Regions from separate parts of the Paenibacillus sp. LS-5 genome, predicted to be linked through region 2. Evidence: riboswitches for the same ligand, from Rfam matches in the RefSeq annotation. Region 2 holds a riboswitch; the other holds the start of a gene.
What was found. Region 2 has a riboswitch for glycine ahead of AC0MA3_RS10990 (amino acid permease). Riboswitches for the same ligand answer to the same signal wherever they lie in the genome.
Positions count from the first base shown of each region.

Region 1: it holds a riboswitch for glycine, as region 2 does, so the genes downstream of both, gcvT (glycine cleavage system aminomethyltransferase GcvT) here and AC0MA3_RS10990 (amino acid permease) in region 2, are expected to answer to the same signal.

Region 1 is NZ_JBWAVA010000018.1:49,778-54,200, reverse strand. It holds gene gcvPA (aminomethyl-transferring glycine dehydrogenase subunit GcvPA) at 1-927, opposite strand, end outside; gene gcvT (glycine cleavage system aminomethyltransferase GcvT) at 924-2,048, opposite strand; glycine riboswitch at 2,233-2,328, opposite strand; gene gcvH (glycine cleavage system protein GcvH) at 2,513-2,905, shown strand; gene AC0MA3_RS21840 (flagellar motor protein MotB) at 3,013-3,861, opposite strand; gene AC0MA3_RS21835 (flagellar motor protein) at 3,858-4,423, opposite strand, start outside.
Region 2 is NZ_JBWAVA010000005.1:297,534-301,956, forward strand. It holds gene AC0MA3_RS10985 (leucine-rich repeat domain-containing protein) at 1-651, opposite strand, end outside; gene AC0MA3_RS10990 (amino acid permease) at 840-2,228, opposite strand; glycine riboswitch at 2,358-2,437, opposite strand; gene AC0MA3_RS10995 (5-methyltetrahydropteroyltriglutamate--homocysteine S-methyltransferase) at 2,564-3,703, opposite strand; gene AC0MA3_RS11000 (aldehyde dehydrogenase) at 3,850-4,423, opposite strand, start outside.

The DNA.
Region 1 (4,423 bases), on a different contig from region 2:
TACGAAACCGCGTTTGCCGTTACGGTCAACGGTCTGGCCGACAATCCGGCCCGGCATGCGGCGCATAAGAGGCTCGGCTACGGCGAAGAAGCCGCAGGTAGGTCCGCCAAGTGAAGCCGGAATGCCTAGCGGCTGGGCATCACCGACTACAATGTCGGCGCCAAGCTTACCTGGCGTTTCGAGAATACCGAGGGCCAGCGGATTGGCGCTGACGACGAGCAGGCCTTTCACTGCATGGATCAGCGGCTCAATGGCGCTGAGATCTTCAATGGCGCCGAAGAAGTTCGGCGACTGTACCAGTACGGCAGCCGTGTCGCCGTCAATCGCGGTAGCAAGCTTGGCCTGATCCGTTACTCCGTCCTTGTAGTCAATCTCTACAACATCCAGGCCCCATGCACCCGCAGAGGTACGCAGCACCTGGCGTGCCTCAGGGTGAACAGTGCGGGAGACAATCAACTTTTTGCGTTTTGTCGCACCGGCTGCAAGCACAGCAGCTTCCGAGAAGGCGGTCGCACCGTCGTACATGCTGGCATTTGCTACTTTCATGCCGGTCAGCTCACAGATATAGGACTGGAACTCGAAGATTGCCTGCAGCTCGCCTTGGCTGATCTCCGGCTGGTAAGGGGTGTAGGCGGTATAAAACTCCGAGCGGGAAATCACATGGTTAATAACAACGGGGATATGGTGGTCATACAGCCCTGCACCGAGGAAGCTGGCATGGGTGTCGAAGCTGGCATTGCGGTCGGACAGCTCTTTCATATGGCGGAGCAGCGCGTATTCATCAAGCGCTTCAGACATCGGCATCGTTCCCTGATAACGGACAGCTTGAGGGATGTCGGCGAACAGTTCCTCCACGGACTGAATCCCGACAGCCTCCATCATCTCCTTGCGGTCTTGCTCGGTCATCGGCAGATAACGGTGCTTCATTGCGGCTTCACTCCTTGGCTCTTTTTATAGAATGGCGCTTTGACCACGGCCGCCTTAAGCTGCTTGCCGCGAATCTCCACGTAAACCTCTGTTCCAATCTCTGTATAGGCAGCGTCCAGCAGGGCCAGACCCAAATTGCGTTTCAGCGTTGGGGACTGTGTGCCTGTAGTGACCTCCCCGATCTTCACACCCTCCGCATAGACCGGATAATGTGAGCGTGGAATGCCCCGGTCAATCATCTCTAGTCCCACGAGGCGGCGGGGTAGCCCGGCTTCCTTCTGCTTCACCAGTGCGTCCTTGCCGATGAAGCCGGCTTTATCCAGCTTCACGAAGAACTGTACGCCTGCTTCGAGCGGTGTAATGTCCGCCGACAGCTCTTGGCCGTACAGCGGCAGCTTGGCTTCGAACCGAAGCGTATCGCGTGCCCCGAGTCCGGCGGGAGTCAGACCGTGCGGTGCACCGGCCGCAAGCAAGCCGTTCCAGAGCGCAGCTGCTGTGTCCAGCGGGGCGTATAGTTCAAATCCGTCCTCCCCGGTATATCCGGTCCGTGAGAGCAGAACCTCTACGCCGCAGACCACAGCGCGCTCGATGAAATGGAAAGGCGCAAGCTCTGCAATGGGAGCAGAAGTTACTACGGCCAGAATCGTCTCCGCCAAGGGGCCCTGCAGTGCGAGGAGTAGCGTATCGTCAGATACGTTCTTCAGCGTTACACCGCTGAATTCATCGGTGAGATGCTCCTGCAGCCATTGGAAGTCTTTGTCGATATTGGAGGCATTGACGACCAGCATGTAATGTTCTTCGCCGAGGCGGTAGACCAGCAGATCATCAACCACACCGCCGCTTGGATAGAGCATCAGGGTGTACTGCGCGCCGCCATCCTGAAGACGGCTGACATCATTGGTGGTCATCTGCTGCAGAAAGGCTTCCGAGCCGCTGCCGCTGACCATGAATTCGCCCATGTGCGATACATCGAACAATCCGGCCTTCTGGCGGACCGCCTCATGCTCCTTCACGATTCCCGTGAACTGCACCGGCAGCTCCCAGCCGCCGAAATCAATACATCTGGACTCCGCATAAGCGGCGTAAAGGTCGTAAAAAGGTGTTCTCTTCAAAGCTTCCATCTGCTCACTCCCTTGTCTTTATTACATGCGAAAAAGGACAGGCAAAAGACGAATATGCACAATCCGCATATAAGTCTTCCGCTCTGTCCCTTGTACCTGAGAGTTACCCTGCTGTAAGCCGCGCAGGTTTCCCCGTTGGTGATCCGAATCCTGCCAGGCAGGTTCGAATAGCTCTCCAGAGATGCGTCCGGCAAAGGTCCTTTTGCCTGAGAGATTCACCCTTCCGGGCTTACTCCTTCGGCGCTGTCTTCTCGCAGACAGTCTCTCCCTATGCCTTCATTCGCAAACCGTATTGTTTTCTACTGACTCCATTAAACCGGGTATACAACTCCGCTGTCAACATAAAAACGTCAAAAAGATGACAAATTTTATTTTCCTGTCAGCTATATTGACATTGCGCAGCGCAATCACTTAGTCTATAACTAATTTTACAACTCCAAATTTGGAAAAGAGGCGGCTTAAGAATGAGTGAAGTGCTAGACGACCTGTTGTATAGCGAAGAACATGAATGGGCACAGCAGGGTGAAGGGCGCATAGTACGTGTCGGAATTACGGATCATGCCCAGCATTTACTTGGCGATATCGTATTTGTAGAGTTTCCTGAGGTGGGGGCAGCCATCTCGGCTGGCGACAGCGTGGGCAGCATCGAATCCGTCAAGACGGTATCGGAGCTCTATTCTCCGGTATCAGGGACAGTGACCAAGATCAACGACGCACTGGAAGCCAGTCCGGAGCTGATTAATGATCAGCCTTACAGCGGCGGATGGATTTTTGAGCTGGAAATCACCGGTGAGTTCGCAGAAGCAGCGTCGGGACTGCTGGATGCGGCAGCGTATGGCAAATTGATTGAAGAATAGGATATCCTTCGAACTCTAGTTTCGGCGTATAAAATAAAGACAGACTCTCACATCACATTTTGTACCACTAATGTGTGAGGTCTGTCTTTTTGTGGTCTAATTGTGCGCTACTCCCCTTCCTGAAGCTGCCGCAGTACCGTAATCTCTACGCGCCGGTTTTTCTGCCGTCCTTCTGCAGTAGAATTGCTCACAGCAGGGCGGGTATCAGCATATCCGGCATATTGAAACGTATTCGGATTCAACCCCTCTTTATCCAAAAAGAAGCGCAGCACCGAGAGAGCACGGGCGCCGGACAGTTCCCAGTTGTCGTTATAACGGGAGCCGGCAGACACTGGTGTATTATCGGTATGGCCCTCGATGCTGATGGTTGCTCCAATTCCGCGGAATAGTCCAGACAGCTGCCGCAGCGCGGGGAGCGCGGGTGCTTTGAGCTCGGCCTGTCCGACGTCGAACAGGTAACGGTCACTGAGCGTAATCGCAATGCCTTGCGGTTTATCCGCCACAAAGATCTGGTCTCCCAGATTGTTGTCGTTGACATATTTGGTGATGACGCCCATTAGCGCAGCCAATTTGGCTTCCTGTTCACGGAAGGACTGCTCACGAGCCGAAGGCTCTGTGCTGTCAGGGGATGGGCTGGCCGCATTGTCCTGATTGAGACCGGCTCCATCCTTGCCATTCTCCTCCCCATTCTGACCTTTCCCCGTCCCTTCCGATTGCAGTCCCTTTTGACCATCCAGCACGCCGCTTCCACCATCCAATACCGGATTTCCGCTTCTGAAAGTGTCCGTTAAAGAGCTGGTGACGATGTTGAATTTATGTGTATCCAGACTGCTCATGGCATACAGAACCACGAAGAAAATAAGTAGCAGTGTAATCAGATCGGCATAGGTAATCATCCACCGGTCGCCGTTTTCTCTTCCTCCTGTTCGTGGCTGCCTACGGTTTCTCTGTCTCATGAGGGACCTCTGGTAGTCTCGATACGACGTTCCCTGGTGGAACGGTTCAAGAAGGAACTTAGCTTTTTACGGACAAGCTGGGGATGATCCCCGTTCTGAAGGGCAAGAATGCCTACCATAAGCATTTCCATAGTGCCCAGTTCACTTTGGCTGCGGGATTTGATTTTGGAGGCAATGGGTAAAAATATTAGATTAGCGCTGGCCACACCATATAGAGTTGCTGTAAAAGCAACTGCGATGGAAGCTCCCAGGTTGGAGGGATCGGTTAGACTGCTGAGTACGCGGATCAGACCCATAACCGTGCCGATGATGCCCATAGTGGGAGCATAGCCTCCTGCGGCTTCGAAGATTTTGGCATAGCCCTCGTATTTGAGCTCTTTAGCGTCCATCTCGAGCTCCAGAATCTGCCGGACCTGCTCGGGGTCTGTTCCATCAACAATGAGCATAAGTCCTTCACTGGTAAAAGGGTCGGGATGCTCTTCGGCTTTTTTCTCCAGGGCCAGCACACCGCCGCGTCTTAAGACTGCAGCCATAGCAATCAGCTCTTCTGCCTGTTCTTCTG
Region 2 (4,423 bases):
TACTTCTTTTAAATGCGGCATAGTCTCCAGCACTTCAATATCCTGAATGAGGTTATCATCCAGATAAAGATGCTCCAAGGTTGAATTATTCTTTAACGGCGTCAAATCTTTAATTTGATTGCCGCTCAGTATGAGCCATTCTAACTTCAAATTCTGAAGAGGTCTTAGATCTGCCACCTGATTATTGCCAGCTAGAAGATCAGTCAGCTTATGTAGATTCTTAAGCGGTGCTAGACTCTTTATCTTGTTGTCTTGAACAACCAGATTTTCCAGTGAACTTAACCCAGATAGCGGTGTAAGGTCAGTAATCTGATTCCCGTCAACGGCTACAAACGTCAGTTTTTTCAGCTTACTGAGCGGTGTAATACTTTTAATCTTTTGGCCGGGAACAAATAAGCTCTGCAGGTTAACGGCATATTCAAGTCCTTGCAAACTGACGATTTTATTCTTGGATTCCATAGGATACAAAGATTCCAACTTCTGCAGATCAACCGCCTTCACCTCTTTATTAGCCGGCAGCTTTAATTCCGCCCGAATGGCTTTTGCCAAAGCCGGGTCCGTAATGAGAGATGCGGCCCAAATGGATGTTACCGGTAAGAATACGACAACCAAACAGAATACGATGATATTTTTTACTAATTTAGCAGGCATTTAGATTCTCCTTTTTAAAAACCTGAATAGTGACCCTCCTTTCTTTTATCGGATTTTTCACAAAAACTTACAGCACCTCTCCCATGACTCTATGATTATCCTGCCTTTGATTCATGAGGTATAGCCCCGTATTAAATGAAAAAAGCCCCCAAAACCACTGGGAAGCGGAATGGAAGGCTGCTGTGATTTTATGAATGGCTTGTTGGTTCTGCACTAATTATTTTGTTGCTCTGTTCCCTTTTCCTGTTATTCACCGAATACAAAACAAACAACAAAATAAACCACAGAGGCGTAAACAATAATGCCGGACGCGTATCTTCAGCAAACAGCATAATCACCAGTATCGCAGCAAACAAAGCTAAGACCACAACATTAATCGCCGGCGTGAACGGTGCTTTGAATTTGGATTTTGCCTGCAGATCAGGCCGGGTCTTCTTATATTGGATATGGCATACGAGAACCACACCCCACACCCAGATAAAACAAATGGCACTTATAGTGGTTACAATTCCAAAAGCCTGCTCCGGAACGAGTTTGCTCAGAAGAGCCCCGGCAGAGATGACAAGCGTAGATATGAATAACGAATTCCCGGGAACATGATTTTTATTCAGTTTGGCAAAATGAGCGGACGCCCGGTCCTTCCGGCTCAGATTATATAGAATCCGGCTGGTCGAGAACATCCCGCTGTTGCATGCGGAAGCGGCTGAAGTTAATACGACGAAATTGATAATCCCCGCAGCAATTGGAATCCCTACCAGACTAAAGGTTCTCACAAAAGGGCTTTCCGCCGGACTGAGCTCCGTCCATGGGTTAATGCACAGCAGGACGAATAACGCACCAACGTAGAAAAAAAGGATCCGCAAAGGGATTTTGTTGATCGCGGACGGGATATTTTTCTCCGGATCCGCAGTTTCCGCTGCCGACACTCCTACTAATTCCACGCCGACATAAGCAAATACAACCATCTGGAAGGAAAATAAAAAACCTTTCACACCGTTCGGAAATACACCTCCGTGTTCCCACAGGTTCCGGACCGTTACCGATCCTGCATCCGTCTTGAGCCCCATAATCAGGAAAATGACGCCAATGCCGATTAAAGCAAGGATCGTGATGACCTTGATTAGAGCAAACCAGAACTCGAGTTCTCCGAAGTTTTTGACGGTCAGTAAATTAAGTCCTAACAAAATGATCAGGCAGACGACAGCCGGTACCCAATGCGGAATATTAAACCAGTACTGCACATATACGCCTACTGCAATCACATCAGCCATAGCCGTCATGATCCAGCAGAACCAATAGGTCCAGCCCGTGATGAACGCGACCCGGGGACCCAGATAGTCTTCGGCAATATCCGTGAATGACTGATATCCCGCTTTTGACAGCAGAAGCTCTCCAAGTGCCCTCATTACGAAAAATACAGCGATACCCACGATTAGATAGGTAATCATGATGGATGGCCCTGCCTGCTGGATCGCTTTACCCGACCCCAGGAATAATCCTGTACCAATGGTGCCTCCGATGGCGATCAGTTGAACATGCCGGTTTGCCAGTTCTCTTTTTAATTCGGTTTGTGCCATACCTTATTCCCCCTTATGAATACATACATTGATGCACAAAAAAAAGAGACTGGATGTCATCCAATCTCCCGGTTCATAAGAATAGGAAAGAATACTTGCCTGCTGATGCATCAGCATGACAAATACATTCCGTACTCTTCTGTCCTTTTGCCTGAGATTGTGAACCCTTCGGCGCCGCGAAATTCCGCGGTCTCTCCAGAAGCTGCTCCTGCTATAGTGTGATCCATAGCAATCATAGCTTGCGAATTATGAAGTTAATGTACAATGTGTTTCTGATATTCTAACATATTACTTGCGATGTGAGTGTTAGATCAGTGATAAAAGTCTCAAGCTAATTATTTCCAGATTTCTTCGGCAATCTCTTTAATATAGGCCAGTTTGTTCCACTGCTGTTCTTCTGTCAGGTGGTTGCCTTCTTCCGTGGAAGCAAATCCGCATTGGGGGCTTAGGCAAATCCGGTTCAAATCGACGTATTGCTTCGCTTCCTCAATGCGCTTCAGAATATCCTCTTTGTTCTCAAGCTCACCAAATTTGGAGGAGAACAGGCCAAGCACAACCTGCTGATTGTCCTTCAGGAAACGAAGCGGCTTGAAATCACCTGCCCGCTCTGTATCAAACTCCAGATAATAGCCGGAGTAGTTATCGATGCTCAGGAGCGTTTGCGCGATAGGCTCGTAACCTCCGCCTACTCCAGCATAAGTCGAAACATAATTGCCGCGGCAGACATGTGTTGTAACCACGAGATCGTCCGGCAGACCCGATACCACCGCCTCGTTCAATCTGGCAAATTCATCCGCATAATCAGCCACATTCACGCCAATCTGCTGCATGAATGAAATAAACTGTTCGTCGCAAAGTGCCCCCCACGTGCAATCGTCAATCTGAATACTGCGGCAGCCTGCTTCATAGAAGGCAAGAATCGACGCTTTGTACGCCTTGGCAATATCCGACACCAGTTCCTCCCGATTCGGATAGATGGCGTTCGTAGTTTCCTTATTTTCTGCCCGGTCCAGCTCGAACAGGAATTGCGCAGCCGCAGGAATTGATTGACGCGCAACAACGTCTTCGCCTGCAACTCCTTTTAGGAATGCATAATGGGATACAAAAGGATGACTGCTGTAGCTTATTTTGCCGGACAAACGGGAGGTTTCCGGTCTGGACTGCGCGCCGTTGAATTGATAGCCCTGGTCAATAATCGTCCGCTCCACACCGTCAAATCCCCAGAAGAAGTCCAAATGCCACCAGGAGCGGCGGAATTCACCGTCGGTTACCGCTTGAAGGCCAACCTCTTTCTGTTTCTGTACGAGCTTAATGATTTCGGCGTTCTCCACTTCCTGGAGCTGCCCGGCAGTAATTTCACCGTTCTTGAATTGCAATCTGGCCTCTTTCAACGCGCCCGGGCGCAGGAAGCTGCCGACAATGTCATATCGGAATGGAGTAATGGTTCTCTTCTTAGGTTCGGTTTGTGTGCTCATAGGTTAATCTCCTCGTAAAATAGAATGAATTTAATATAGCATACCCAATGGGTATGCCATTCTACGAAAGAGATATAGCAGGCTATAGGAATTGGTTATAGCCGGAATGAGCATTGAAACTTTGACTTAGCATGTGATCTGCGGCATTATCGCATGATCTTCCTGACCCACTTGACCTTGTCACCATAAGGCGGAAATAAGAAAGGGATATCCAGCTTCGTGCTCTTGGTCAGGACGCTTTTGGTATGGGAGAACAGTTCGAAGCTGTATTTCCCGTGATACGCGCCGATCCCGGCATTCCCTACTCCCCCAAAGGGCAGGTGGTGATTGGCAACATGGCTGATCGTATCATTCACACACCCGCCGCCGAAGGAGACGCGTGAGAGTACTTCCTGCTCAACCTGAGATTGTTCGGTGAACAAGTACAATGCCAATGGTTTGGGACGGGCGTTCACCATTTCAATGGCCTCCTCCACCTGACGGAAGCCCATAATGGGCAGTATTGGCCCAAAAAGTTCATCCTGCATCGCAGGGTCCGACCAAGAGGTAGCGGCAAGAAGCGTCGGCTCGATATAGAGCTCCTCTCTGACTGTTGTCCCGCCCGCAAGCACGCTATTGGGCTCCGCTTCCAGAATGGCGGCCAGCCGGTCGAATTGGCGTTCATTAACGATTCGGCCATAATCCGGACTTACTCTTGCGTCCGGCCCGAAGAAGGTGGCC